Regions from separate parts of the Paenibacillus larvae subsp. larvae genome, predicted to be linked through region 2. Evidence: a T-box and tRNA genes for the amino acid it is inferred to sense, from the RefSeq annotation. Region 2 holds a T-box; the other holds one or more tRNA genes.
What was found. The T-box of region 2 lies ahead of pheS (phenylalanine--tRNA ligase subunit alpha). A T-box ahead of a tRNA ligase gene usually reads a tRNA of that ligase, here a tRNA-Phe.

Region 1 (19,739 bases), 380 kb from region 2:
TAAAAATATGGGGCCATAGCTCAGCTGGGAGAGCGCCTGCCTTGCAAGCAGGAGGTCAGCGGTTCGATCCCGCTTGGCTCCACCAGAAACGCTTCAGCAAAGCCAACCTTTCCAACAAATAGAGGCTTGAAAAGAACGGAGCGCTTGTGGTAAGATAGCTTTTGCCGCCGACGTGGCGAAACCTTGTACCTTGAAAACTAGATAGCGAAACAAAGCGAGAACTTAGAACATCCTTAGTATAAAGCGAAGTGTTTCGTTTGAAGTGAGCGACTTTGCAGATGAATGTTCACCTTACGTGTGATTGAAAACATTCAGGTGCAGCGAAAGCCCTTCAAAGAAATACAAAGCATAGGTTAAGCTGGTAAGAGCACACGGAGGATGCCTAGGCGCTAGGAGCCGAAGAAGGACGTGGCGAACAACGATATGCCCCGGGGAGTCGTAAGCAGACTTTGATCCGGGGATGTCCGAATGGGGGAACCCGGCTGCGGTTATGCGCAGTCACTCACTTCTGAATCCATAGGAAGTGAAGAGGCAGACCAGGGGAACTGAAACATCTAAGTACCCTGAGGAGAAGAAAACAATCGTGATTCCGTCAGTAGCGGCGAGCGAAAGCGGAGGAGCCCAAACCAGAGAGCTTGCTCACTGGGGTTGTGGGACACCTTATACGGAGTTACAAAGGAGCAGATTAGGCGAAGAGGTCTGGAAAGGCCTGCCACAGAAGGTAACAGCCCTGTAGCTGAAAGTCTGCTCTCTCCAAGGTGGATCCCGAGTACGGCGGGACACGGGAAACCCCGTCGGAATCCGGCAGGACCATCTGCCAAGGCTAAATACTCCCTAGCGACCGATAGTGAAGCAGTACCGTGAGGGAAAGGTGAAAAGCACCCCGGGAGGGGAGTGAAAGAGAACCTGAAACCGTGTGCTTACAAGAAGTCAGAGCCCTATGATTTTCTTCGGGAAATCAGGGTGATGGCGTGCCTTTTGTAGAATGAACCGGCGAGTTACGCTTGCATGCAAGGTTAAGGTGAAGAGCCGGAGCCGCAGCGAAAGCGAGTCTGAACAGGGCAAAGCATAAGCTTACGAAGTAGCAATACTTTGTATTGCTTGGAAGTATGCAGGCGTAGACCCGAAACCGTGTGATCTACCCCTGTCCAGGGTGAAGGTGAGGTAACACTCACTGGAGGCCCGAACCCACGAATGTTGAAAAATTCGGGGATGAGGTGGGGGTAGCGGAGAAATTCCAATCGAACTCGGAGATAGCTGGTTCTCCTCGAAATAGCTTTAGGGCTAGCCTCGGGTTAGAGTGATGGAGGTAAAGCACTGATTGGGTGCGGGGCCCGCCAAGGGTTACCAAGTCTAGTCAAACTCTGAATGCCATCCACTCGGTGCCCGGGAGTCAGACAGTGAGTGCTAAGATCCATTGTCAAGAGGGAAACAGCCCAGATCATCAGCTAAGGTCCCCAAGTGTGTGTTAAGTGGGAAAGGATGTGGAGTTGCACAGACAACCAGGATGTTGGCTTAGAAGCAGCCACCATTTAAAGAGTGCGTAATAGCTCACTGGTCGAGTGACTCTGCGCCGAAAATGTAACGGGGCTAAATACACCACCGAAGCTATGGGTCCTAATTAAGGGCAGTAGGGGAGCGTTCCAAGCAGCATAGAAGGTTGACCGTGAGGACAGCTGGAGCGCTTGGAAGTGAGAATGCCGGTATGAGTAACGAAAAGATCAGTGAGAATCTGATCCGCCGAAAGCCTAAGGGTTCCTGAGGAAGGTTCGTCCGCTCAGGGTAAGTCGGGACCTAAGGCGAGGCCGAAAGGCGTAGTCGAAGGACAACAGGCAGAAATTCCTGTACCACCAAACACCGCTATGAGCGATGGGGTGACACAGTAGGGTAGGGACGCAAGCTGATGGAAGTGCTTGTCCAAGCAGTGAGGCTGGTGTGCAGGCAAATCCGCACACGATGAAAGTCGGGCTGTGACGGGGAGTGAAAATAGCAGTAGCGAAGGTCTTGATCTCACACTGTCAAGAAAAGCCTCTAGCCAGGTGCAGGTGCCCGTACCGCAAACCGACACAGGTAGGCGAGAAGAGAATTCTAAGGCGCGCGGAAGAACTCTCGTTAAGGAACTCGGCAAAATGACCCCGTAACTTAGGGAGAAGGGGTGCCCCGGTAGAGTGAATAGCTCGAGGGGGCCGCAGTGAATAGGCCCAAGCGACTGTTTAGCAAAAACACAGGTCTATGCGAAGCCGCAAGGCGAAGTATATGGGCTGACGCCTGCCCGGTGCTGGAAGGTTAAGGGGAGTGGTTAGGGCTTAAGGCCCGAAGCTATGAACCGAAGCCCCAGTAAACGGCGGCCGTAACTATAACGGTCCTAAGGTAGCGAAATTCCTTGTCAGGTAAATTCTGACCCGCACGAATGGCGTAACGACTTGGGCGCTGTCTCAACGAGAGATCCGGTGAAATTTTAATACCTGTGAAGATGCAGGTTACCCGCGACAAGACGGAAAGACCCCATGGAGCTTTACTGCAGCTTGATATTGGACTTTGGTACGATCTGTACAGGATAGGTGGGAGCCTAAGAAGCCGGAGCGCCAGCTTCGGTGGAGGCAGCGTTGGGATACCACTCTGATCGTATCGGAGTTCTAACCCGGGACCGTGAACCGGTTCGGGGACAGTGTCAGGTGGGCAGTTTGACTGGGGCGGTCGCCTCCTAAAGAGTAACGGAGGCGTCCCAAGGTTCCCTCAGAATGGTTGGAAATCATTCGAAGAGTGCAAAGGCAGAAGGGAGCTTGACTGCGAGACCTACAAGTCGAGCAGGGACGAAAGTCGGGCTTAGTGATCCGGTGGTACCGCATGGAAGGGCCATCGCTCAACGGATAAAAGCTACCCTGGGGATAACAGGCTTATCTCCCCCAAGAGTCCACATCGACGGGGAGGTTTGGCACCTCGATGTCGGCTCATCGCATCCTGGGGCTGAAGTAGGTCCCAAGGGTTGGGCTGTTCGCCCATTAAAGCGGTACGCGAGCTGGGTTCAGAACGTCGTGAGACAGTTCGGTCCCTATCTGTCGTGGGCGCAGGAAATTTGAGAGGAGCTGTCCTTAGTACGAGAGGATCGGGATGGACGTACCGCTGGTGTACCAGTTGTTCCGCCAGGAGCACAGCTGGGTAGCTATGTACGGAAGGGATAAGCGCTGAAAGCATCTAAGCGTGAAGCCCGCCTCAAGATGAGATTTCCCAAGTAGTAAGACCCCTTGAAGACGACGAGGTAGATAGGTTGGGGGTGGAAGCGCAGTAATGCGTGGAGCTGACCAATACTAATCGGTCGAGGGCTTATCCTAAAGAAACAACTGTTCTAAGTACACTTTGCTTCGCTGCTAGTTTTCAGGGTGCAAAAAAACCTGTTCCTATTATGTATCACTGGTTATACGGAGAGATACCCAAGTGGCTATAAGGGGACCCTCTGCTAAGGGGTTAGACTGCGTAAGCGGTGCGAGGGTTCGAATCCCTCTCTCTCCGCCAGTTCGTCTTAAGGCGGCGTAGCTCAGCTGGCTAGAGCGTACGGTTCATACCCGTGAGGTCGGGGGTTCAAGCCCCTCCGCCGCTACCATAATTTATTCAAGATATAAGGACGCTTAGCTCAGCTGGGAGAGCATCTGCCTTACAAGCAGAGGGTCGGTGGTTCGATCCCGTCAGCGTCCACCATTTGCCGGTGTAGCTCAATTGGTAGAGCAACTGACTTGTAATCAGTAGGTTGGGGGTTCAAGTCCTCTCGCCGGCACCACATGAACTTTTATCAGGAGCTGTGGTGTAGAGGCCTAACATGCCTGCCTGTCACGCAGGAGACCGCGGGTTCGAATCCCGTCAGCTCCGCCATTTATTTCTAAGAGATAGACCCGAACAACTTAATAATATGGCTCGGTAGCTCAGTCGGTAGAGCAGAGGACTGAAAATCCTCGTGTCGGCGGTTCGATTCCGTCCCGAGCCACCATTGCATTGTGGAGGCTTAGCGAAGTGGCCAAACGCAGCAGACTGTAAATCTGTTCTCTTACGAGTTCGGTGGTTCGAATCCATCAGCCTCCACCATTTTTTATAAGAGCCATTAGCTCAGTTGGTAGAGCACCTGACTTTTAATCAGGGTGTCGAAGGTTCGAGTCCTTCATGGCTCACTTTTCATTAAGCAATAGAGACCCGAATCTAACATTGTTTTAATAATAAAATGATATCTGGATAAATATAAAAACTGCTCTTTATGAGCAGTTTTTATAATATTGAGGATTTAGCCAATTGATTTTTAACAGACTGTAGTTTTTGTTCTGAAGAACCTTCCTTATCCCGGCGATCGTCAATCTTAATGGAAGTAGACACCCGCTTTGCCCCTGCCTGGAAAGGAATCTCGTGCAATTCCTCGACTATCTCTAAGAGACGGTGCAGAGGTCCCTCAATGGTAGTACTCATCGAATTCATTTGGAACTTGATATCTGTTTTCTGTTCAAGAACCTTGTACAAATCTGCTACGTAGCAGCTCAAACTGGTAGACCCGGTTCCAATCGGAACGATTGTAAATTCTACAATTGCCATTGTATTTCTCCCCTTCTTTAAATTTAACCTACTGTTCCATTGTAGAATACCTGGGTCCAAGGAGCCAGTTTTAGGGGAAGGAACAGGTTAGAGCTCGTGCCTTACGGCTTTGTCAATCAAATGCTCTGCTGTTCTGGAAGCTAAGGCCATGACCGTATTGGTTGGATTTCCTCCTCCTGAGGTAACAAATATACTGGCATCGCAAATGTACAGGTTGGGAATATCATGTGTTTGACCAAATGAATTCACAACGGAATCCGAAGAATTAGCCCCCATTCTGCATCCTCCCATCAAATGGGCGCTGTCAGGGACGACAAATTCAGTTTTCCCTCCGACTGCTTCCCAGATATTTTTCATTTGGGTAACAGCATGCTCAATCAGTCTAAGATCATTCCCCCATAGCTGAAAGTTACTTTAGCCCTCGGCATCCCGTACTGATCTTTGTCCCTGGCCAAAGCAATGCGGTTATTTTCATGCGGAAGGACTTCGCCGACCATTGTGGAACGCCCGTAGTAGTTGTAATCCAGCATACTTTCTCTAAGTTTGGGTCCCCATAAAGGAACCGGTGTACCAGATTTTACGATTCCTTTAGCGAAAGAAAGGGGACGGGCACCGTGAGCATGGAGAGTATACCCTCGCATAAAGCCTCTTTCTTTATCGGATTCATAAAAATGCTGAGTAGTGGCTAAGACGGGTGTTCCTTTATAAACACGGACTTCGTCCTCAAATTTGGCATAAACATCATAGCTGCTGTGAGTCATAATCCCTCTTCCTACCCAGCCGCTGCTATTGGCCAACCCGTCCGGATGAGAAGGGGTGAAAGAGTTCAAAAGAAGTCTCGGCGTTTCAACAACATATGCACAAAGAATAACCAGGTTTGCTTTTTGCCTGTACTCCTTTCCTTTATGATGAAAGAGAACGCCTGAGGCCCTTCCGTCAGGTCCAAGAATGATTTGAGTCGCCATACATTCTGAAAGTACCTCTGCGCCAGCCTTTAGTGCTTTGGGAATGTGCACGATCAGTGTGCTGAATTTTGAATTAGGCATACATCCCTGATTGCAAAATCCTCTATTAATGCAAGGGGGACGTCCTTCGAATGGAGCTGATAATATCGCTAGAGGGGCAGTTACCGATGGTATCCCTAATTGTTCGCATCCTTTTTGGAACAGGTAAGCATTAGGGCTTAACGGATCTCTTTCGGGGTACGGATAAGGTCCGTTAAAATTCCCCCATGGGAAATAACGGGGGCCGGAGACAGCAATCTCCTTTTCAATTTTTGTATAATAAGGTTCTAAATCTTTATAATGAATGGGCCAGTCCTGACCAACCCCATCAATAGACTTGGTTTTAAAATCTGATTCGTGAAAACGCAGAAAAACACCTGTGAAATGAAGGGTTCCCCCGCCCACTCCAAACCCGGAATTATTATGACCCATTTCAAGTGGATGCCGGCCGTCCACGATCCGGGTATCCTGCCAACCCAACTGTTTCATGGACAGTTCATCACTGGCAAAATCGTGCTGGGGATCCCGGATTGGGCCTGCGTCAAGGACAACTACACTCATTCCGGCCTCACTGAGTTCTTTAGCCAAAACGCCTCCGGCAGCCCCTGCACCGACGATGACTACATCCACAGTTTCATTTTCAAATCTACGTTTAATCATCCGTCTGTGCCTCCCATGGATCCAGATGCTCCCGGTCTGCCCGTACATATCCCCGTGGATAAGCGGGTCCCCCGTATCCGATTTCGGACCAGATTTTCGGATGAGAGTAATAAGATTCTATAGTCAGTAAAAGTAACTTTTGAAAAAAAGCTTTCTGATTTATCCCGGCCAGCTCACCGGATAGAGGGATCCTTTGCTCAACTACTTGTTCCATGAAAGATCGCTGCTTGTCCTGAGAAAGCTGGTAAAAGGACTGTCCATATAAGCTTTGACAGGCTACCTCAACAGAAATCAGACCTTTGCGGATCAGGTCCCGCTGCTCCAGCGTGCCGGCTGGCCTTTGGCCCTCTCCTTTATTCTGGGCAAGTGTACTATCGATATGACTGAGAACATACTGGATCACATCTGTACGGGGGTCATCCATAAGTAATGAACACCATGCCCTTAACTGTTCAGCTTCCGTTTCGGATAAAAAATGGTATCCGTGAGTATGAAAAAGCCGGTCCGATACAATTTTCCGGGTATGTTCGTCCCAGGCATTCTGTTCCCTCATGACATCATAATTAGGGTAATGGCTTGATTCTGCCATCTGATTCACCTCCAGTAATATGCAAGCAGCCCCAATACCCCCATGGCTGAATACATAAGCGGCATTATGACAGGAGGACCTATCAGGAAATTGCGGCCGGCATATCCGCCGACACGAACTCCGACACCTTTAAAATGATAGTAAAAACCGATTAACCCTGAAATAGCGGCAATCCACATCAGAAAGGCAAAAATCCATCCGTACCATTGCAGATTAAATAAGGCATAAGCTGCAGCAAATAGCACATAAAAGGGGGAGGACAGAACGGGTACGAGCATGATCTTTTGGTGGAAATTCTGTCTATAGTGACTCATGGTTACTTGTATGCCAATGAAAATATATGCAAATGCGACAAATAAAATCACAATTCGTGCTAACGGCCATCCGACCCAAACCATCTCATTTCCTCCTTCCTCTATATTATTTGTTTCCAAAATAAGGTAGGGATAATCATGAAACCGTCTGGAAAGAAAACACAATAAAATTTGGCATCCTTTTCCGGGGAATGAGCGGATGTACGGAAAGGGAAACCTAATATTGAAATTCAGCAGGTGATTTATAACCGGAAGAAAGGAGAAAATCGCTCTTGTTTTATTTGCTGCCTGTCCTTGTCAGTTTCCTCTTTGTCTTGATTCTTGTTCCTGGTCTAAGAGCCATTGCTTTCCGGATCGGTTTTGTTTTGGGCGGAATTGCTCTTTACATAGCAAGTTTAACAGCCATGATTCTTTTTACTCGGGGCTCAGCTCTTGTTCTTACAGTAGGAACAGGAGGAACCGTCTTAATGCTTATGGGACTTTTTGACGACTGGTTCAAAACAAAAGGAAAAGACTTTCCTGTTTGGCCGCGGCTTATCATATATCTTATTGTCTCGGCCATCCCCGTTTTTTTGGTATTGAAATTATAGGGGTGTCCAAGCTTGAAATGGGGACGGGCATGGTCCTTTTTCCAGCCTGGATTTCCTGGTTATCTACAATGGCCTGGGTATTTGGCATCACCAATATGGTTAACTTTATAGACGGTTTGGACGGACTCGCTTCAGCGATTGTGACCATTTCCTCGCTTACTTTACTAATAACGGCTTTTCTAATGCAGCAGACAGAGCCTGCCGTTTTAGCGGGTTCCCTTGCCGGAGCCTGCTTGGCTTTTCTCTTTTTTAACTTTCACCCTGCCCGCATTTTTATGGGGGATGCAGGAGCCATCTATCTTGGTTATACACTGGCCGTTATCTCAATTGACGGGGCATTTAAGAGTGCAACGGTCATTTCTATTTTCGTTCCTGTTCTAGCATTGGGTGTTCCCATATTGGATACCGTCATTGTTTTTGCCCGCAGGTTTATCCAAAAGAAAGGGCTGCATAAAGCGGATAAATTGCATACCCACCACTGTCTGATGGCGTGGGGATTAACGCAAACCCAAAGCGTTTCATTTCTATATTTGGTTAGTGCCGTATTTTCTTTGGTTTCCATAGTGCTCTTGCTTGCTTTTCAATAAACAGTGCTGATGCGCTCCGTCCTCCTATGCTAATATAAAGAAAAAGAGAAGTTTACAAATTTCATGGCAGGGAGATCAGAAATGGACGCAGAAGGGATCAAGGAACAATTGGAAGCGGTTTTAGGATCAGAGGTTCAAATAGTTTGAACGCCTAAAAAGGATTGGATAGGCTTTTCAGGGGAGCATGTAGGGGAAAAAATGCGGAGAAGAAGTTTGGAAAGCGGGGACTGTCTTCTGGTGGAATTGAACCAATCCAAAGACCAGGTCCTTTGTTTGCGAATGAACAAAAAGCAGGTAAGCCCTTCTGAAAGAAGACTTATTGAAATGCTGGTTGAAACTTTGGATTTGCAGGATAAAAAGCAGAAACCGGCCGTCTCAAAGGAACAACGCAAAGCGGAGGAAATTTCCGAATGGATGCTTAAGAAGGCGGAACAGGGTGTAACGGATACAGATCTTCCCGATGCCTTGGCATCCCAGGTTTCATTTTATTCCTCCAAAATCCCTTTGTTATTGTATGGGGACTATTCTTCATCCTATAAGGTTACGTACGAAGATTTAAAAAAACTGCTGGAGTCCTTTTTTGATGCGGACATTTGTCTGATCCCCCTTTTAGATAAAGAGTGGTTTATTCTGGCCCCCGAATCCCTGTTGACTAATGCCGCAGAGAGAGAAGAAGGGGAAGAGGAGAACATAGAGCAAACCTTGGATGCCCTTGTACTGGGACTCCATGAAATGCTGGCAAATGAATGGGTAGGAGAAAGCCATCTTGCTATCCATTATCCGATCAAGCCGGTAAAGTCTCTACTTAAAACCATGCTTAGTTTGAGGGAGACCATTATGGTGGGCAGGACTAATCACGTTTCCAGTTATATTCATATGCCGTGGAAATTAAGGCTTGAAGGTTTGCTGCATAAAATTCCCGCGGAAGAGAAGGCGTTTTTTTTGGAACAGGTGCTGGGAGGCATTGACCACGTATTGGATACAGAAACACAAACTACATTGGAACAGTTTTTCGGGCTGGACTGCAATGTGAGTGAAACGGCGAAGAAGCTGTATATCCACCGAAATACCCTTCTTTACAGGCTGGACAAGTTCAAACAGGAAACAAGCCTTGACGTTAGGAATTTTCACCACGCGGTTCTTGTTAAGATAGCTCTGTTATTGTACAAAGTAACAAACAGAAAGTAATTTTTTTGTAGGGATTGTGCATAGTCACAAGTGGAGAAGTCCTGTAAGATGGAAATAATCAGATTTTGAATCCAAACCATGATGGGGGAATGAGAAACATGGCAGGCGTTCGTTTAAATCACATTGTTAAAAAATATCCCGGTAACGATGAAGCTACGGTTAAAGATTTCCATCTTGAAATAAAAGACAAAGAGTTTCTGGTCCTAGTTGGGGCTTCCGGCTGCGGGAAATCCACTACACTTCGCATGGTTGCAGGTCTGGAGGAAATTACCGAAGGTGAGCTTTATATCGGAGACCGCCTGGTCAATGATGTGGCTCCCAAAGACCGTGACATCGCAATGGTTTTCCAATCCTACGCGCTATATCCTCACATGAACGTGTACCAAAACATGGCATTTGGTTTGAAACTTCGTAAATTCAAGAAAGCTGATATTGATACCCGAGTCCGCGAAGCGGCTAAACTTCTGGAAATTGAGCATCTGCTTGACCGTAAGCCTAAAGCGCTCTCCGGAGGTCAGCGTCAGCGTGTTGCCTTGGGCCGGGCGATTGTCCGTGAACCTCAAGTGTTCCTGATGGACGAACCATTATCCAATTTGGACGCTAAATTGCGGGTACAGATGCGTGCAGTTATCAGTAAACTTGTAAAACGTCTGGAAACCACCTGTATTTACGTTACGCATGACCAGACTGAGGCCATGACTATGGGTGACCGTATTGTTGTTATGGATAAAGGTGTTATTCAGCAAGCGGCTTCTCCGAAAGAAATTTATAACTTCCCGGTGAACATGTTTGTAGCCGGATTTATTGGTTCTCCATCTATGAACTTTGTAGACGGGGCTATCTCCGAAGAAAATGACGAACTCCTGTTCAAAGCTCCGGGAGTCAACATTGTAATTCCTGAAGGCAAGGCCAAATTGCTTCGTGAAAAAGGGTATACAAATAAAGAAGTCGTTCTGGGTATTCGTCCGGAGGATCTTCACGAAGAGCCTGTATTCCTTGAAGCTTCCCCCAATTCCATCGTGAGTGCCAACATAGAAGTGGCAGAGAACCTGGGCCATGAGATGAACCTGTACATTAACGGCATTGGAACAAGTTCTGTAATTGCCCGTGTAGATGGCCGTTCCGGTTTGAAGGAAGGCTCTACCGTTAAACTTGCTTTAGACATGAACAAAGTTCATTTCTTTGATAAAGAGACAACAGAGTCCATTCTGTTGAAGTAATCCCTTCGTCATTCAAAGCCAGTCCTTGTGACTGGCTTTTTGTGTATATGAATCAACGGTTTATTGATTTCAAAGCCTAATTCCATTACGATGGGAGTATTGGCAAAGTAAAGGGGATAACAGCATATGGCGAAAAAAGTGAAAGTGGCTGATTTGGTACGGACATTCAAATTAGAAGTCATCAGCGGAGAAGAAGGGTTGAAACGTACCATCACCGTTGCTGATTTGTATCGTCCGGGTCTGGAGATGGCCGGATATTTCAATTATCATCCACAAGAAAGGGTCCAGTTATTGGGAAAGACGGAAATGTCCTTTTATGAAACCCTCACAGGACCAATCCGTCAAAGGAGAGCCAGGCAGCTGTGTACCTCTCCCGAAACTCCATGCATTATTATAACAAGAGGACTGGATATACCCGATGAAATTATAGAGGAAGCGGCGAAGCATCATCTTCCGGTACTGCGGAGCAAAGTAGCCACAACCATTCTTGCCAGCCGCCTGACCAACTATCTGGAGAACAAACTGGCGCCTTCCACAACCATTCATGGGGTTTTAGTGGATGTTTATGGAGTAGGTATGCTGATTACGGGAGGAAGCGGAATTGGAAAAAGCGAGACAGCCCTGGAACTTGTTAAAAGGGGACACCGTCTTGTGGCCGACGATGCCGTGGAAATCCGTCAGACCGCAGATTATGTCTTGTCCGGGAATGCACCTGAATTGATCCGGCACCTCCTGGAAATCCGCGGAGTGGGCATCATTAATGTTATGACTTTGTTCGGTGCCGGTGCTGTCCGCAATGAAAAGAAGATTTCGGTAGTGGTCAAGCTCGAAACCTGGCAGCAGGACAAACAGTATGACCGTCTTGGTCTGGATGAGGAAACCACCCGGATCATAGACACCGACCTGCCATTGGTAACAATTCCTGTCCGTCCCGGCCGAAACCTTGCGGTTATTATTGAGGTGGCTGCAATGAACTACAGGTTGAAACGGATGGGCTATAATGCGGCTCTTCAATTTACAAACCGGCTAACTGAGACCATTGCCGAAGATTTGGACGATTAAGTCACGGGGATATATAAGACAAGGAGGGGTTTATTTATATGATTGACCCGATAGCTATTACGTTGGGTCCTTTAACAGTTCGATGGTATGGCATTATTCTAGGTACTGGTGCGCTGATAGGATTATTGCTTGCTATAAGGGAAGGAAAAAAATTCCGTATCCCTCCGGACTTTTTCATGGATCTGCTTCTAATTGGAGTACCAACTGCCCTTATCGGAGCCCGAATTTATTTTGTGGCAATGAAGTGGGAAGATTATAAAGATAATTTAGGCCAGATTTTTGCAATTTGGAATGGCGGTATTGCCATCTATGGAGCGCTAATTGGAGCGATTATCGGAGCGCTAATCTATGTGAGGAAGAAAAAGTACTCTTTTTGGCGGATTGCAGATATCTGTGCCCCCAGTTTATTAGCGGGTCAGATTATCGGCAGATGGGGTAACTTTGTGAATCAGGAGGCGCACGGGGGTCCGGTTACCGAATCATTTTTGCGGAACACTCTGCACCTGCCGGATTTTATCGTGAACCAAATGAATATTAACGGCGTTTACTATCACCCAACTTTTTTATATGAATCTTTATGGAATGTTATGGGTATCCTGATTCTGCTGTGGCTTAGAAGACGGCCTTTCCTGCGGGCGGGAGAACTGTTCATGAGTTATTTTATCTGGTACTCAATCGGACGTTTTTTTGTAGAAGGGCTTCGCACGGATAGTTTGTCTTTCTCCGGACCTGCGTGGCTGGCCCAATTGATGGATGCTTTGTGGTCACCTATGACGCTTCGATTTGAGCCCGGTGCCATGACATACGGGGACAATATCCGAATTTCTCAGCTGGTAGGAGTTTTGATTATAATTGCCGCCGCCATCTTCATCATTGTAAGAAGAGTACGGGGAACGGCCAAAGTCCGTTATTTAGACCCCATAGTGCTTACGGATGGAACCGTCCTGGGCCCGGTGGAGATTAAAAATGCCAAGAGTCTGCAAGAGAATCCGGCTGCTGCGGAAGTCCCCCCTGCAAGTACGGAACAAAAGGAGCCGCCTCAATGATCAATACGCTGCTATTTGACCTGGATGGAACGATTCTGGATACGAATGAACTGATTATCCAGTCTTTTATCCACGCACTTCAAGGACAGACACCAACTCCATTGGACAGGGAAGCGATCATTCTCCAGATGGGCCGCCCCCTTACGGAGCAGCTCCAATTTTTTAGCGGCCGGGATGAGGTAACTGACTTGATTACTTTGTACCGTACGTTCAATTATGACCAGCATGACCGTTATGTCAGGGCGTTTCCTCATGTAAAAGAAGTTCTGGCACGTATTCATAGCAGAGGGGTTAAACTGGGTGTGGTAACTAGCAAGATACGCAGAACAACAGAACTTGGCCTCGAACTGTCCGGGCTATCACCGTATCTGGATGTGATAGTTACCATTGATGATGTGAGAAACCCTAAACCGGATCCGGAAGGAATTCATCTGGCGATAAGCAGGTTTGGATCTGTACCTGAAGAAACGATAATGGTGGGGGACAGTCATTATGATATTGAAGCAGCCCGCAATGCCGGTGTAGCTTCTGTTGCAGTGGGATGGTCATTGAAGGGGGAAGCATATTTGAGGCAATATCACCCGGATCATCTCATCCAGGATATGCGTGATCTTTATGGACTGGTTGGAATAAAGGAGGATCAGGGTGAGGAAGACTGATAGGTTTCCTGTAGAAGGACCTAATTCCCTATGGCAAATTTACCGGACCGTCAGCCGCTGGAAAGCCATGAAGAATTTTATCTGTATTCAAGCGGCCCGGTATTGTCCAAGCCTCCCTCTTAAGAACTGGATCTACCGAAGGTTACTTGGTATGGAAGTGGGAAAAGAGACAGCTTTCGGGCTCATGGTCATGGTAGATGTTTTTTTTCCGGAAAAGGTTCATGTAGGGAGCAATACGATTATTGGGTATAATACGACAATTTTAGCCCATGAATATTTGATCAAGGAGTACAGGTTCGGGGATGTTAGGATCGGATCACACGTCATGATCGGAGCGGGCTGTCTGATCCTTCCGGGTGTAACAATTGGAGATCATGCGGTCATTGCGGCCGGAGCCGTAGTCCATAAAGATGTTCCGGCTCATGCCTATGCTAGAGGAAATCCCCTTATCATTACTTGTTCAGAAGAGGATCGAGAGGGGCTCAATCCCGGGACTGTACTTAAAAAATGAATATTTTTTATTATGGAAAGAACCCGGTACCAATTCTGGCACCGGGTTTTACGTATATTGGAAGAAAAGAAGGGACGGTACTGGTGCAGTCTGTATGCTGTATGAAAGGGATCATTGGAGGATTCGCTTACCCAAAACCCCTTACTGTTAGTTTATTCGGTTTTCGTAGCCGTAACTTGGTTTAATGGGGATGAAAGGAGTTAATGAATTTCGTTGACGCACCTAACTGATCATGTTACACTACGAATATCTTTACTTTGGTAGTATGGTAGTGGACTAAAGCGAAAACGAGCAAACGGTGGGGTGACGATATGGCAAAACCTAAAATGTTTGAAAAACTCATTGGGGTTAAGGATTATCTGCCAGATGCGGCGGCGAAACTACGGCATCTGGAGCAGCAGGTGACCGCATGCATGTCTCGATGGGGGTACAACCAAATCCTCACTCCAACGCTTGAATTTTATGATACTGTTGGGGCTGCAAGCGCAACGGAGGACCGGAAGCTGTTTAAATTGCTGGATCGCAACGGAACAACAGTGGTCCTTCGTTCGGACATGACGGCACCTATTGCCAGGGTAGTATCCTCTTTGCTGAAGGATGAGCCCCTTCCTTTGCGGCTATCTTATCATACGCCCATTTTTAGAGCCTATGAAGAAAAAGGGGCCAGGGACGCCGAGTTTTTTCAGACAGGCGTAGAACTGGTCGGAGATGCTTCTCCCGATGCGGATGCGGAGATTATTAGCTTGGCGGCTTCATCCCTGGAATCTGTCGGAATTTCCTCGTTCACTATAGCGCTTGGCCATGTAGGGTACTTGAACTGTCTTTTCGAGGAAACGCTTGGAGACCAAAAGGCAGGGCAGGAAGAACTGAAACAATGTCTATTGGACCGCAATTATGTCAGATACCGGGAACAAATCCACAGCTTCGGATTAAGTGAGGAAACTATCACCAGACTGGAAGCAGTTCTTACCCTAAGAGGAGACAGGGAGATTCTGCAAAAAGCCCGGAAGACGGCCGGGAGTTCTGCTGCGAGGGAAGCTGTTGATGAACTGGAAGAGATCTGGGATGTACTTGAAGCTTATGAAGTGACTCCTCATGTGGTGATTGACTTAACGATGGTTATGGATTTCTCCTATTATACAGGAATGACGTTCGAGGGATATGCCGCTGATTTAGGTTTTCCTGTGTGCAGCGGAGGGCGTTATGATCATCTGATGGGGCAATTCGGCCGCCAGGCTCCTTCCACCGGATTTTCTTTGAAGACAAGTCGTATTCTTGATTTTGTAGAGGAGCCTTCACAGCCGAAACGTGTGTTAGTTTTGTATACCCGGGAAAACCGGAAGAAGGCACTTCAATATGTGCAAAAACGGAGAATGGAAGAACATATAATTGTAGAAACCAGACTGATAATCGACGAAGAAAGTGAACTGGAAAAATCGGGGTTAAAGATAAACGGACCTTCTTATCAAAGAACCGGATACAATGAAATATTAACATGGATTGGAGACAAGGAAACAGGGAGGGAAGAACGTGTGTGAATGGATCAAAGTGGCAATGCCTAAAGGACGGATATATAGACAGGCCGCCAGGCTATTCAATGAGGCAGGTCTTCCTGTACCTGATGAAGATGAATCCCGCAAGCTGATTCTGGATATTCCCCAGGCAGGCATGTCCTTCATCATGGCAAAACCTGTCGATGTTCCTACATATGTCGAATACGGGACCGCAGATGTTGGTATTGTGGGCAAAGACGTGCTGCTGGAGGAGAACCGGGATGTATATGAATTGCTTGATCTGGGAATTGCACGATGCCGAATGTCGGTAATTGCTCTTCCGGATTGGACTCCAGTTATGAATCCACGAGTAGCCACCAAGTATCCGAATATCGCCTCACAATTTTTCCGGGAACAGGGCCAGCAGGTGGAAGTGATCAAGCTGAACGGATCGATTGAACTGGCTCCTCTGATCGGCCTGGCTGACCGGATTGTCGATATGGTGGAAACAGGCCGGACAATACTGGAGAACGGATTAGTTGAACATGAGGAAATGTTCCCCATAACAAGCCGTTTTATTGCCAACCGCGTCAGTTATCGGTTGAAAAATAAGAGGATTGAAGAAATTTGTCGGGCCCTGGAGCAAGTTATACCAAAAGAGAACCAATGTTAGCCGTTCGGAAGGGGAGAAGGATATGAGAATTCTTCAGGCAAGTGAATTTACTTTGCAAAGAGAAGTGGACTACGGAACGGAAGAACAAAACCTTGCTGTCCAGCGTATTATCCGGGAGGTAAGGAATCATGGAGACGAAGCGTTAAGGAAATTTGCCCTTGAGTTTGACAAGGTGGAAGTTCACGACCTTCGGGTCAGCCCGGAAGAGATAGAAGCTGCCTATAAACAGGTGGACGAATCCTCTTTGTCAGCTATCCGGCAAGCTGCAGCTAATATCCGGACGTTTCACGAGAAACAAAAACGATCCACATGGATGGATTTACAGCCGAGCGGAAGTATCATGGGCCAGGTTATCCGTCCTCTTCGAAGGGTTGGCCTTTACGTGCCGGGAGGAACCGCCGCTTATCCCTCTTCCGTATTGATGAACGCTATTCCGGCTCAGGTGGCAGGTGTGCCGGAAGTTGCAATGGTCACCCCGCTGGGGACGGCGGGGTCAGGTACGATCAACCCGCACATCCTTGTAGCTGCGGCGGAGGCCGGGGTGCGGGAAGTGTACCGCACGGGCGGGGCTCAAGCTGTCGCCGCCCTCGCTTACGGCACGGAAACCATCCGTGCCGTAGACAAAATCGTCGGTCCCGGCAACATCTATGTCGCCCTTGCCAAACGCTACGTGTTTGGCACGGTTGACATAGATATGTTGGCTGGACCGACAGATGTTGTGGTCCTGGCCGACGAAACGGCCGACCCGGTCTATTGCTCCGCCGATCTGCTGGCGCAGGCGGAGCATGACGCGCTCTCCCCGGCGATTCTCATCACGCCGAGCAGAGCCCTCGCGGAGGCGGTCCGCGAGGAAGTACAGCGGCAACTGGAGCGGCTGCCGCGCAAAGCCATTGCCCAGGCTTCGACTTCGGCTAAAGGAGCCGTACTCCTCGTCGGGGATCTCGAGGAGGGCATCCGGGTACTGAACGAGATTGCACCCGAACATGCGGAGCTGCTGGTAGAGGATCCCTTCGCCTGTCTCCCACGCATTGAAAACGCCGGGGCAATTTTTCTCGGAGCCTACAGTTCCGAACCGGTGGGCGATTACTTCGCCGGGCCTAATCATGTGCTTCCCACGAACGGAACCGCCCGGTTTTCCTCGCCGCTAAGCGTGGATGATTTTGTCAAAAAATCCAGTCTGCTTTATTACAGTAAAGAAGCACTCCTTGAGAACGGGCATCATATTACGACACTTGCCCGCAATGAAGGCTTGGAAGGCCATGCTAGAGCTATAGAAGTCCGATTAGAGAAGGAAGGCGATTATAAATGACAGAGAACCAGACACGTGCATCCAGTCTTACCCGAACGACGAATGAAACGGATATATCCCTATCTTTTTCCATAGAAGGTATGGGAAAGGCGGATTTGCAGACGGATGTGCCTTTCTTTAACCATATGCTGGACTTATTTACTAAACACGGCCAGTTTGACCTGGAAGTCAAGGCCAGGGGAGACGTGGATATTGACGACCATCATACGGTGGAAGATATCGGAATCTGCTTGGGCCAGGCTTTTCGCGAGGCGCTTGGAGACAAGAAAGGAATCAAACGGTATGCGAATATCTTTATCCCGATGGACGAAGCCCTTGCACAAGTAGCGGTAGATATCAGCAACAGGCCCCACTTGGAATTCCGGGCAGAGTTCCCTGCGGCCCAGGTCGGCAGCTTTACTACCGAACTGGTACATGAATTTCTATGGAAATTCGCTTTGGAAGCCCGCATTACCCTACATGTAATCCTGCATTACGGCAGAAATACCCATCACATGGTAGAAGCTATTTTTAAAGCGTTGGGCCGGGTACTGGATGAAGCAACACAAATCGATCCCCGGGTGAAGGGTGTTCCTTCGACGAAAGGAGTTCTTTAGGCCATGATTGCAATTGTGGACTATGGGATGGGCAATCTGCACAGCGTAGCGAAGGCGGTCGAACGATTGGGATATCAGGCTGAGGTAGTTGAAGGCCCGGACAGGCTGCAGGAAACGCAAGGCATAATCTTGCCGGGGGTAGGCGCTTTTGGGGATGCTATGGAGCAGCTAAAAATGAAAGGGATGGATTCGGCGTTAGCCCGGGCTGCAGCATCTGATCTTCCCCTGCTGGGAATCTGCCTTGGCATGCAGCTTTTGTTTGAAAGCAGTGAAGAGCATGGACGCCACCAAGGCCTTGGTTTCCTTCGGGGACAGGCGGCCCGTTTTCAAGGACCGCTTAAAGTCCCTCATATGGGATGGAACCGGCTTTCTTTTAGGCAGAAAGATCCTCTTTTTGAAGGGATGAAAGAAGGGTTTGTTTATTTCGTACACTCTTATCACGTTATCGTAGAAGATTCCCGGGATTTGCTTGCCTCCAGTGATTATGGACATGAAGTGGCAGCTATTGTAGGAAGGAAGGGGCTATACGGCATGCAATTTCATCCTGAAAAAAGCGGTGCTGTCGGTATGCAGCTGCTGAAAAACTTTTTAGGCTTGTGCAATAAATAAAATTTCTACCCTTAATTGTTGAAAGGGCTGAAAGTTTATGGAATATAGAATTAATAAGGAACTGGAACAAACGGGTTTTAAGGAATTATGAGCGATTATTGGATTCAGGGAAGGGCAGGGGATTGATAATGGCAGCAACCTTTACAATTTATCCGGCAATTGATATCAGGGGAGGGAAATGTGTCAGACTGGTTCAAGGAGACTATGATAAGGAGACCGTTTATCACGATAGCCCGGTGGATGCAGCCCGCAGTTGGGAAGTGCAGGGAGCTAGGTGGATTCATCTGGTGGATTTGGATGGAGCCAAAGCCGGTCACCCCGTCAACGATGTGATAATTGGTGAAATTGCCTCTTCAGTCAGTATCCCTGTTCAGGTTGGAGGAGGTCTCCGAACGGAAGAGGATGTAAACCGGCTTCTTTCCTTGGGTGTGAAGCGGGTGATTATAGGAACGGCAGCCATTGAGGACCGGGAATTTGTGAAACAGATGCTTGAACGGTACCGGGAGCGGATTGTGATCGGTCTTGATGCAAGGGAAGGCTACGTGGCTACAAGAGGGTGGCTGGAGACATCCTCCGTAAAGGTGGAGGACCTTGCTTCAGAACTGGCCCGGCAGGGGGCTGCTACCTTTATCTTCACTGACATTTCCCGGGACGGTATGATGGAAGGGCCGAATGTGGATGCGATCGTGAAGTTGGCCAGGAACTCGGGCGCTAAGGTCATTGCATCCGGAGGAGTTAGCAAAACGGAGGACTTGGAGCAGCTTGCTGCTGAATCACCTGCGGGTGTGAGTGGGGCTATTGTTGGAAAAGCCTTGTATACCGGAGCCATAGATCTGAAGCGGGCACTTAATCAGACCGGATAATAAAAAGAACCTTAGAGACCTGTACAGCAAGTTTCCCTTTTAGCCTTTTTCAACCACTTCGGGAATTGGACAGAGGAGAGAAGAACATGTTAGCCAAGCGTATTATTCCTTGCCTGGATGTGAAAGACGGGCGTGTCGTCAAAGGGGTCAACTTCGTGAATTTGAGGGATGCGGGTGATCCGGTTGAACTGGCT
Region 2 (10,299 bases):
AAAATTGTCACCTTCCTTATCCAGACTGTGTCATAAAAGTGATATACTTGGCAAAGAACAACATTGAAATTATTCTAAATAACATCGCCAGGCCAAAGGAGGGGACTTTTTTGAAAAAATTGATTATTTTGCTGGCCGTTGCCGCTCTTATCCTTGCTTTAGCAGCTTGCGGAGAAAAAGAGCAGCCTGCCGCTGAACCACAAAACGCGGAGCAGGAAATTACAATAAAAGCTAAAAACTTCGCTTTCGACCAGCCTGAATACCATGTGAAAAAAGGCAAATCCGTCAAAGTAACGCTTGTTTCCGAAGAAGGGATTCATGGGGTAAGCATAAAGGATTATAAAATAAATCTTGACAGCAAAAAATCCAGTCAGGTTTTTACTCCTGTTAAAGAAGGAAACTTCTCCATTGTATGCAGCATTCCTTGTGGAACGGGGCATGGGGATATGAAAGCAACACTCGTTGTGGAATAAGTTAGAAATGTTTAACTTTATAATAATCTAAACCGCCCTTCTCTAAAAGAGGGCGGTTTCGTATAGCCGTTCATCATTAATCAGAAGGATTTCCAGTGTTCATGAAGCTTTCCGGTCAGTGCCGGGAATTGTTCCAGGATATAAGGGGCCAGGCTGGATCCGGCTAATTGTGATTGCATGTTATCAGAAGGAATGATCGTCATCACATTAACAAGAATAACCACAATGAGAACTCCTTCCAGCAATCCAAATGCTGCCCCCAAAGTCCGGTTTAGAAAATTCAGGCCGGGCAGATAAGCTATTCCGTTAAGAATTCTTTTAACAATGGAAAGTACTATTTTGACCCCGAAAAACAACAGGGCAAATGCAAGTACATTAGCTGCATATATGTCCAAATGAAGACCTTTGATCAGAAATTCATAATTGTTGTAATTTTCGAATGAGGATAATGGCAGTTTTTCTAACAAATAAGGTGCCAGGTCCCTGTGGTATAAATAGGCAATAAGGAAAGCGGCAAATAAGCCGGCAATAGACAAAAGCTGATTGATCAGTCCACGTACGTAACCCAGGATAACACATCCTGCCACAATAAGCAGTAAAATTAAATCAAGCATATTCATAGGACTTAGTTGTTAGGCTCCTCTTCCATAATAAGCTGGATCCACTCGTTATATTCCGTCTGCAGTTTTGTATATTCATCCTGCAGCTTACTATAATCCGACTGGACCTGATTCAGCTCCTGTACGACGCGCTGTTCTTCCCGTTTCTTTCGTTCGATTTCTTCGAGCAGTTCTTGTTTCTCGCAAGTCAGCTCTTCTACCAGAAGATGATGATTTTCTTGCGTTTCAGAACCGGCTGCAGCCTCTTTCTGAAGCTGTTCCATCACCCTCTTCATCGCTTCCCGTTCTTCCCAAACCTGCTGAAGTTCCTGTCTGACTTCCTGCTCCTGAATCACCTGCTGTTCCGCCATTTGATGAAGCATTCTGATCTCCTGCTGCAGGCGATCTCTTTCATCTTTTACTGCGGCCAGCCCGTCACGGAGTTCTTTTTCCAGAACCGCCTGCTTGTCAAGCTCCTGCTTAAGGTTAGCTAATTCTTCCCTATAAGTTCCCTCGTTGTTTTTAGCGGATTCCAAGTCAACCTGCAATTTTTTGGTTTCTTTAAATGCTTTATCTAATTGGCCTTGTTTGACATTCATCTGTTCCTTGAGCTCATTATTAGATTGACGGACTCCTTTCAGTTCCCGGCAAAGCTTCAATTCCGTCTGAGCCTGTTCCTCAATCAGTTGTTGATGCACATCCAGTTCTTGTGCCAGATTATCTGCATGTTCCTGAAGGCCTGATAGCTCTTTACGGATTTCCTTTTCCTGCTGTTCCAGGTCAGCGTAGCGCTGCTGCTCCTCTGCGAGAGCTTGTTGAATCCCTTCCTTGTCGCGCAACGCCTCCGATAGCTGCCCCCTGACCCGCATCGCTTCCTGCTGCGCTTCTTCCACTTTCAAGCGTGCATTCTCTTCTGTCCGGCTGACTGACTTCTCGGCCGCTTCCAGTTTCTCAAGCAGTTCAAGGCCTTCCTGTTCAAGCTCAGCAGCACGCTGCTGTTCGGCTTTCAGTTCTTGGCGGACAGACGCAGCTTCACGCTCAACTGCTTTAATTTGGTCTCTGGTTCTTTGAAGAGCAGACCGGACACTACCGAGTTCTACCTGTCCTTCCTCCAGGACTTGCTTTATGCGCTCCCTGGCCTGAGCCCCTTGTTCTTCAAGCTCCACTATCCGTTGTTTCAATTCGGCGTTATATTGCTGCTGTGACAGGAGTTCATTGTTTGTCCGTTCCGATTCACGCTGAACTTGGGCCAGTTGAGTACGAACGCGAGCCACTTCTTGTTCAGCAGCTGTTTGAATTTCACCCGATTGCTGTTCAACATTACGGAGCAATTCTTCGGCCGCTTCCAGTTTCTCAAGCAGCTCGAGCCCTTCCTGTTCAAGCTCGGCAGCACGCTGCTCCTTAGACGCCAGCTCACGCTTGGCTTCTGCCGCTTCCCTCTGCGAAGCCTCCAACTGTTTGTTTATCTCGGCCACGGCTTCCTCTGCCTTAAACAGCTCTTCACGCAGCTTCTGCTCCATTTCCTTTGCGTCCGTTTCCGCTTGAGCCAGCTGTTCACGCAGCTTTGTCTCCCGCTGCGCCATCTCTGCAGCTCGCTCCTTCTGCGATGCCAGTTCCCGCTTTGCTTCTACTGTTTCCCTTTGCGAGGCTTCCAACTGTTTGACGGCTCTCTTCTCAGCTTCCTGCGCTTTGCGCAGCTCTTCACGCAGCTTCTGCTCCATCTCCTGCGCATTCGCTTCTGCTTTAGCCAACTGCTCACGCAGCTTCGTCTCCCGCTGTCCCATCTCTGCAGCCCGCCGTTCCTTGGACGCCAGCTCCTCCTTTGTTTTTTCCACCGATGACTCTGCCGTTGCCAATTGCTCACGCAGCTGTTCTTTTCTTTGCTGAAGCTGTTGCGTTTGCTTCTGTTCAGCAGACAAGGACTGCCTCAAGCTTTCTATTTCCTTCTTTAAATCCGCTGTTTCCTTGCGCTGATCCTCCAGCTGCTGTTTGGCCTGTATCCATTTGTTTCGTGAACTTTCCAGACTTATTTTCGTCTGGCCCAATTCACTGCGCATTGTTTCTTCTCTCTTAACCGCCTCTGCCAATTTGGCAGTTTCTTTTCCTGCTTCTTCCTGTATCCGGTTAAATTCACGCTGAAGCTGTCCGTTTTCTTCCCTCAAGCTGGCTGTTAGTTCAATTTCCTCTTCTAGTTTAAGACGCATAGTCTCTTTATCCGCATCGGATTGTTCCAGATCTGTTTCCAAAAGCTCAATTCGGCCACTCAGTTCCTTAGAACGGTGTTTTTCTTCCTCTAAAGCTTTTTTACGATCCGCTGCCTCTATTTTAAGCTTCGATAGTTCCTCCTTCAGATTCTGCTCTCTCTGAAGAGTCTCCTCATGTTGGTTTTTGCCGGCAGCAAGTTCCTTTTTCAGGCTTTCCACGTGCTCCAACGCTTTCTCTTTCTCTTTTCCGGCCAATTCTTTGGCAGTCTGAACTTCAGAAAGCTGTTTGCGCAGCACTTCCAGATTTTGTTTTGTTTGTTTAAGCTCCTCTTTCAGCTTTTCTTCTCGCTGGGCAATTTCCCCTATCTGCTTCCCCTGCTGTTCCAACTGCTTGGACAAATCCAGTTTTTCCTTGTCCAATTTTTCAATTTCTGCCTGCAGCGTTTTGGCATAACCTGCCTGTTCGCGAAGTTTATTTTTATATTCATGCTCCAGATTTTCCAGCTTGTCCCGCATGGTCAAAGCATCATCAAATGCATTAACAGCCGCCAATACCGCGATACGCGGAGTATCCAGCCGCGGATCTTTTTCAGAGATCTGCACCATTTGGTTATTGACCATGGCGGCGATTTTTTTAATATAAGCCGGGCTGGTGCTGGCTACTATTTTGTATGGGATTCCATATATATCAACGACTATTCGGGTCTTTTCCTCCGCACTCACGGGCATACCTCCTTCATAAATATGCTGAAAGGCCAGTCATATCGGACATAACTTCGATACAACCAGCCTTATTTCCTGCTGCTCATCCAGTTAAATTACAGCATTGTTATTTTCTTAATTCAGCATGGAAAGACGCTTCCAGGGCGTTGACCACACGTCCATGCAATTCTGTTACCTCGTTGTCTTGCAAGGTTCTTTCCGGATGACGGTAAATCAAAGAGAAGGCTATGCTCTTTTTCCCTTCGCCTACATGGACGCCTGTGTATACATCAAACACAGTCAATTCCTCAAGAAGATCCCCGGCTGTCTGCCGGATTACCTGCTGCATGTCAGCCACAGGCACTTCCGTACTCACAACCACCGCAATGTCACGGCTAATTGCCGGATATTTAGGCAGGAGCTTGTAAGCGATCTTGAAACCGGCTTGCTCGATCAAAGGAGTTAGCTCCACCTCAAGTACGTAGGTGTCTGCCAGATCTTTTTGCTTCTGCAATACCGGATGAAGTTGTCCTATTCTCCCAATTTTACGTTTTCCGTCTCCGGTATGCAAGTAAACCCCGGCTGTACGTCCCGGATGGTAGCCTTCCGGGGCTTCAGCACAATACTCGATTCCTGTGATGCCAAGATAATTGGTGACCCGCTCAAAAGCGCCCTTCAAATCATAGAAGTCTACGGTAGCGGCCTTTTCCCTCCAATGAGCCCCATGACGTTTCCCTGTCATAAGCATGGACAAAAGTACGATTTCCTGCGGCTGATCTGTCACTTTTTCCTGTCCGGTGACAAATGCGCTGCCTATCTCAAAAATGGATACATCTTCGATATTCCGGTTCCTGTTGTAGGCAGCCACTTCCAGAAGTTGCGGAAGCAGGCTGGTACGAAGTATGCTGCGCTCTTCACTCATAGGCATCGCCAATGAGACCGGTTTTGCATCGGGAAATAGAACGGGAAGGGTGTTCATTTGCTGCAAATGTGTAAAGGTATATGTGATCACTTCGTGAAGCCCGGTTTGTGTAAGCTCGTTTCTGATTGCACGGCGGATACGCTGATCATCAGTCAAGGAGCCTGGTGTTGTCACTCCACTCATCAAAGTAGTCGGGATACTATCATATCCATATAAACGTGCCACTTCTTCAATCAGATCCACATCCCGGGAAATATCCCTGCGGCGGCTGGGGACATGAACCAGCACACTGTCTGCCCCGCTTTCCTCATACGTAAAATGCAGCCGGTCCAGAACCCGGTTCATGTCTTCTTTAACCAATTCAGTTCCCAGATAAGCATTCACTTTATTTATGCTCAGTTCAATATGCACAGGCTCTGGTTCTGATACACGTGTTTCCACAATGCCTTCGGCGATTTTCCCTCCACTTAATTCTGCGATCAGGGAAGCAGCACGGTTTAGTGCAGGAATGACTCCTTCGGGGTTCACTTCTTTCTCGAAACGCAAGCTGGATTCCGATCGAAGCCCTAACTGTCTGGATGTTTTTCTTACAGAGCTTCCGGAAAATCTGGCAGATTCAAGCAGAATTCTCGCTGTACCTTCTGTTACTTCCGAATTGGTTCCTCCCATAACTCCAGCGATTGCTACCGGTTTGGTCCCGTCTGTAATGACCAGCATATCCGGCTGCAGCTTGCGTTCCACATCATCCAGGCTAACAATTGTTTCCCCTTCACGGGCAAGTCTTACATCTAAATGTCCATTCGTAAGCTGGTCCGCATCAAACGCATGTAATGGCTGACCGTATTCCAGCATGACATAATTCGTTACATCCACGATGTTGTTGATTGGCCGGATACCCGCTGCCATCAGCCGGTTTTTCAGCCAAAGCGGAGAGGCAGAGATGGTTACTCCCTCAATCAGCCTGGCTGCATAATGCGAGCATTGCTCCCTGGCTGTTATTTCAACTGAGATAGTTTCCTCTGCCTTTGTCATCCCTTTTCGGGAAGCAAGACTTGCCTCAACGTCCGGCTCCTTCACCGGCTTGCCCAGAATAGCTCCCATCTCATAAGCGGCTCCCAGCATGCTAAGACAATCAGAACGGTTGGGCGTCAAGTCCAATTCCAGTACCTTGTCGTCGAGGTCCAATACGTCCAGGATGGAACGGCCAACCTCCAGATTCTCCGGAAGAACGAGAATTCCTTCCTGAATTTCTTTAGGGAGCAGCTTATCGTTGAGACCCAGCTCTCTTGCAGAACAGATCATTCCCTGGGACTCGACCCCGCGCAGCTTGGCACGTTTGATCTTAAGCCCTCCGGGGAGCTGTGCTCCTATCAAGGCAACCGGAACTTTCTCGCCTGCATCCACATTTTTAGCGCCGCACACGATTTGCAGGTCTTCACCTTGTCCGGCATCCACCGTGCACAGATTCAGCTTGTCCGCGTCCGGATGCTTTTCCTTCGTTTTTACATACCCCACCACAACGCCGGAAACTCCCAGGTTGCGGTTCTCCACAATATCCACTTCCACTCCGCTGCGGGTATATTTTTCGGCCAGTTCTTCCGCTGTATAACCAGTAACGTCCAGATATTCTGATAACCATTTATAAGAAACTTTCATTGTCTTTGTCCCTCCCTCTTCTCCTACAACTTCATGAACTGCTTCAGGAAACGCAGATCATTTGTATAAAAATGGCGGATGTCTTCCACTCCGTATTTCAGCATCGCTATCCGTTCAGGTCCCATTCCAAAAGCAAATCCGCTGTAAATTTGCGGATCATAACCGGCCATTTCAAGCACCCTTGGATGAACCATACCTGAACCCAGAATTTCAATCCACCCGGTTTGCTTACAGGTCCGGCAGCCCGATCCGCCGCACATCATACAAGATACATCCACTTCTGCACTCGGTTCCGTGAACGGGAAGAAACTCGGGCGGAGACGAATCTCTGTATCCGGACCAAAGAGTTTGCGGACAAACTGGAGCAGCGTCCCTTTCAAATCACTCATACGGATTCCTCTATCAATGACCAATCCCTCAATTTGGGTAAATTGATGAGAATGGGTTGCATCATCATCATCCCGGCGATACACTTTGCCCGGAGAAATAATTTTGACGGGCACTTCTCCTTTTCTTTTCTCCATCGCCCGAACCTGAACCGGTGACGTATGGGTTCTCATCAATATTTCTTCGTTGATATAAAATGAATCCTGCATATCCCTTGCCGGATGATTTTTAGGCAAATTCAATGCTTCGAAATTATAATAATCCTGCTCTACCTCAGGTCCTTCCATTACAGTGAACCCCATGCCCAGGAAAATATCCTCAATCTCCTGAATAACTTTATTCAGCGGATGAATTGCACCTTGGGCGGACGGGGTTCCGGGCAATGTGACATCAATCGTCTCCTGGCGCAGACGGGCTTCCGTTTCCATCTGCTCTTTTGCGGCAAGTCTCTCTGAGATTTTACTTTCTATAGCTGCCCGTACTTTATTGGCCAGATCTCCGATTACGGGACGCTCTTCTGGAGACAAAGCTCCCATTCCTCTCAAAATTTCCGTTAACGGACCTTTTTTCCCCAGGTATTTGATCTTCAGTTCTTGTAAATCCGCTTCTTTCATGTTCAGTTTCTTCAACGCTTCCTGCTTTAACGCCTCTAACCGTTCTCTCATGGTTTTCCCTCCTTTTAATCTGCCTTGCCTGTAATCACTTATGTTCCGTTCTTTTCAAAAACAAAAAAAGCCTTTTCGTCTAAGGGACGAAAAAGCCGTGGTACCACCCTTGTTAAGCAAAAGAACCGGCATGCATCAGCCGCGCTCTGTGCTTCACTTTAACGAAATAACGGTCCGCTGCCGGTTTTCCCTACTTGGCTAATAATCAACTGCCGTTCAAAAAAAACTGCTCAAGAGTGAATTTCCGCAGCCTGATTCTTCAGGAACACTCCCAATCTCCGGTATTCCCTCCCTGGCAAGAAGCACTGCGTACTTATCTCCTTCAACGCAAGAATATAAGGTTTTATAAGGCTAAGCTATGGTTAACAGTTATTATATGCAAAGACTCTTCTTGTTGCAAGGACTTTTACCTATTTAGTCGAAGTATAACCCTAATCAGGTTTTTCCATTCCGGCTGGACAGCCGTGAAAGATTCAAAACTCTCTAACTCTGGATTATAGGATTCGGATAATTAATTAATAACACTGATAACTCCCGGCAGTTTTTCGATTTTTTCTTTTTCTACTTTTGGCATCATGGAACTCAAATCTTAATCTTATAGCGCAATGTGTTAGTTTGTTTATATTCTCTTTCCCGCCGACAAGTTCCAGGACCTGTATGCCTACTTTGTTATAATCCATACAGCTTTAGTATCGTGAGGATTCCTTTTAATCTATTTGGGCGAACACTTGTTAAAATTAGAAAATGAATTTCGGTAACAATTTTTCTAAATGATTAAAAAAGATTAGAAGTACATCAAAAAAACCCTTACGCTAGTAAAGGTTTCAGATTCTTATGAATGGAGCGGGTGATGGGAATCGAACCCACGCTACCAGCTTGGAAGGCTGGAGTTCTACCATTGAACTACACCCGCAAATCTATATGGTCGGGACGACACGATTTGAACATGCGACCCCCTGGTCCCAAACCAGGTGCTCTACCAAGCTGAGCTACGTCCCGATCGCTTCCGAAGCACTTGGTGCTGAAGACAAAAATTAATATACCATGTTACAAAAAAAAATGCAACATTTTTTTTCATCCAATTTTTTCCCAATTCGGTTTTCATATCACTTTTCCAAAATCGGAAAACGGATAATAACGGAACAATACTTTTCCGATTATATTTTTCTCTGGAACAAAGGGTGTAGGCCACATATGGGAATCGTAACTTTCATTCCGGTTATCCCCAAGAAAAAGATAATGTCCCTCCGGCACCTGAACAGGTCCGAACGAATACTTCATTTGCTCTTTAATGTAGGGTTCTTCAATGACTTCGCCATTTCGCAGAAGCTTTCCGTCCTTCACTTCAATGGTATCTCCTCCAAGACCAATCAGCCTTTTGACGAAACGCTCATCCATTTCTTCAATAGGTGGATGAAACACAACAATATCCCCGTAATCAAAATGCGTCAAGGCGACCATTTTTTCTACAACCAGCCGGTCGTTGACCTGGATGGTAGGCATCATGGAACCGGTCGGCACTTTAACTGCCTGAGCCACATATACATTGACAAGTAAGGATATAACAACTGCAATGACAACGCTTGGCAGCCAGTCTTTTGCCATTTTTGTCAGCATACTACCCCTCCGTCTAACCAATTTTTTTCTAAATATAGCATATCCAGGTAAAACTAACCTTAAAACAAGATGAAAAGTAAAATACACACCTCCTTAGCTCTTTTGACATTCCCGTTCTTTTACCTTTAAATGAACATATAGAACAAATCCGATAAGGAGGAGAAGCAATGAAATACCGCAAACTTGGAAAAACCGGCATAAAAGTTTCTGTCATTGGCCTTGGAACTTGGCAGTTTGGGGGAGAATGGGGGAAACACTTCACACAAGCGGAAGTAGATGCGATTCTGGATAAAGCGGCGGAACTCGGAATTAACCTGATTGACACGGCTGAATGCTATGGCGATCATTTATCTGAGTCCCTGATCGGGGATTATATCAAACGCCATAAACGTGAAGATTGGGTCATTGCTACTAAGTTCGGGCACCATTTTAAATCCCATCTTTCCAGAGACGAACGCTGGTCCCCTGAAGACATGCTGCAGCAGCTGGATGCTTCTTTAAAAGCCTTGCAGACGGATTATATTGATTTGTACCAGTTCCACTCCGGTCCTGACAACAAATTCTTCAACGATGATTTATGGACGCTGCTGGACAAACAGGTGGAGGCGGGCAAAGTCCGGCATCTGGGCACCTCCATCAGTAAAAATAATAATTTAAAACAAACCGATGCTTCCTCCCGCTACAAATCGGAAAGCATTCAGGTTGTATATAACCGGCTTAACCGGAAACCCGAAGAGGGCGTCTTCCAGTCTTGCCAGGATCAAAACCTTGGCGTACTCGCCCGTGTTCCGCTCGCAAGCGGTTTATTAAGCGGAAAGTATAAACCCGGTACCGTCTTTCAGCAAGGGGATGTCCGCAAACGTCAGGAACAAGAGGAAATCGACCGCCAATTAAAGGAAGTGGAAGAAATCAGGAAGCGGGAAGTGCCGGAAAACATGAATATGGCTACCTGGTCCCTTGCCTGGTGCCTCAAACATCCCGCAGTTACCAGCGTTATTCCGGGATGCAAGAGCCCTCAGCAGGCAGAAGCCAACGCTCAGGCCGCCCGTTATGTGAGCGATAATCATCCCCAAG

Region 1: it has a tRNA-Phe gene. The T-box ahead of pheS (phenylalanine--tRNA ligase subunit alpha) is inferred to sense a tRNA for this amino acid. The anticodon was not compared.

What each region holds. Positions count from the first base shown of each region.
Region 1 covers NZ_CP019687.1:3,477,637-3,497,375, forward strand. The annotation lists tRNA gene BXP28_RS18005 (tRNA-Ala) at 10-85, shown strand; rRNA gene BXP28_RS18010 (23S ribosomal RNA) at 352-3,332, shown strand; tRNA gene BXP28_RS18015 (tRNA-Ser) at 3,422-3,513, shown strand; tRNA gene BXP28_RS18020 (tRNA-Met) at 3,525-3,601, shown strand; tRNA gene BXP28_RS18025 (tRNA-Val) at 3,621-3,696, shown strand; tRNA gene BXP28_RS18030 (tRNA-Thr) at 3,700-3,775, shown strand; tRNA gene BXP28_RS18035 (tRNA-Asp) at 3,791-3,867, shown strand; tRNA gene BXP28_RS18040 (tRNA-Phe) at 3,907-3,982, shown strand; tRNA gene BXP28_RS18045 (tRNA-Tyr) at 3,992-4,077, shown strand; tRNA gene BXP28_RS18050 (tRNA-Lys) at 4,088-4,160, shown strand; gene BXP28_RS18055 (MTH1187 family thiamine-binding protein) at 4,255-4,572, opposite strand; partial or broken gene BXP28_RS18060 (GMC family oxidoreductase) at 4,660-6,236, opposite strand; gene BXP28_RS18065 (gluconate 2-dehydrogenase subunit 3 family protein) at 6,229-6,825, opposite strand; gene BXP28_RS18070 (hypothetical protein) at 6,831-7,223, opposite strand; gene BXP28_RS25270 (hypothetical protein) at 7,412-7,729, shown strand; gene BXP28_RS18075 (MraY family glycosyltransferase) at 7,663-8,316, shown strand; gene BXP28_RS18080 (PucR family transcriptional regulator) at 8,515-9,504, shown strand; gene BXP28_RS18085 (ABC transporter ATP-binding protein) at 9,603-10,724, shown strand; gene hprK (HPr(Ser) kinase/phosphatase) at 10,851-11,786, shown strand; gene lgt (prolipoprotein diacylglyceryl transferase) at 11,825-12,832, shown strand; gene ppaX (pyrophosphatase PpaX) at 12,829-13,491, shown strand; gene BXP28_RS18105 (acyltransferase) at 13,478-14,002, shown strand; gene BXP28_RS18115 (ATP phosphoribosyltransferase regulatory subunit) at 14,314-15,540, shown strand; gene hisG (ATP phosphoribosyltransferase) at 15,533-16,168, shown strand; gene hisD (histidinol dehydrogenase) at 16,191-17,477, shown strand; gene hisB (imidazoleglycerol-phosphate dehydratase HisB) at 17,474-18,073, shown strand; gene hisH (imidazole glycerol phosphate synthase subunit HisH) at 18,077-18,682, shown strand; gene hisA (1-(5-phosphoribosyl)-5-[(5-phosphoribosylamino)methylideneamino]imidazole-4-carboxamide isomerase) at 18,811-19,545, shown strand; partial or broken gene hisF (imidazole glycerol phosphate synthase subunit HisF) at 19,632-19,739, shown strand, end outside.
Region 2 covers NZ_CP019687.1:3,859,784-3,870,082, reverse strand. The annotation lists gene BXP28_RS20125 (cupredoxin domain-containing protein) at 111-473, shown strand; gene BXP28_RS20120 (CvpA family protein) at 554-1,093, opposite strand; gene zapA (cell division protein ZapA) at 1,099-3,999, opposite strand; gene pheT (phenylalanine--tRNA ligase subunit beta) at 4,106-6,556, opposite strand; gene pheS (phenylalanine--tRNA ligase subunit alpha) at 6,580-7,608, opposite strand; T-box leader at 7,688-7,943, opposite strand; gene BXP28_RS20100 (PTS sugar transporter subunit IIB) at 8,124-8,288, opposite strand; tRNA gene BXP28_RS20095 (tRNA-Gly) at 8,448-8,521, opposite strand; tRNA gene BXP28_RS20090 (tRNA-Pro) at 8,531-8,607, opposite strand; gene lepB (signal peptidase I) at 8,710-9,225, opposite strand; gene BXP28_RS20080 (aldo/keto reductase) at 9,393-10,299, shown strand, end outside.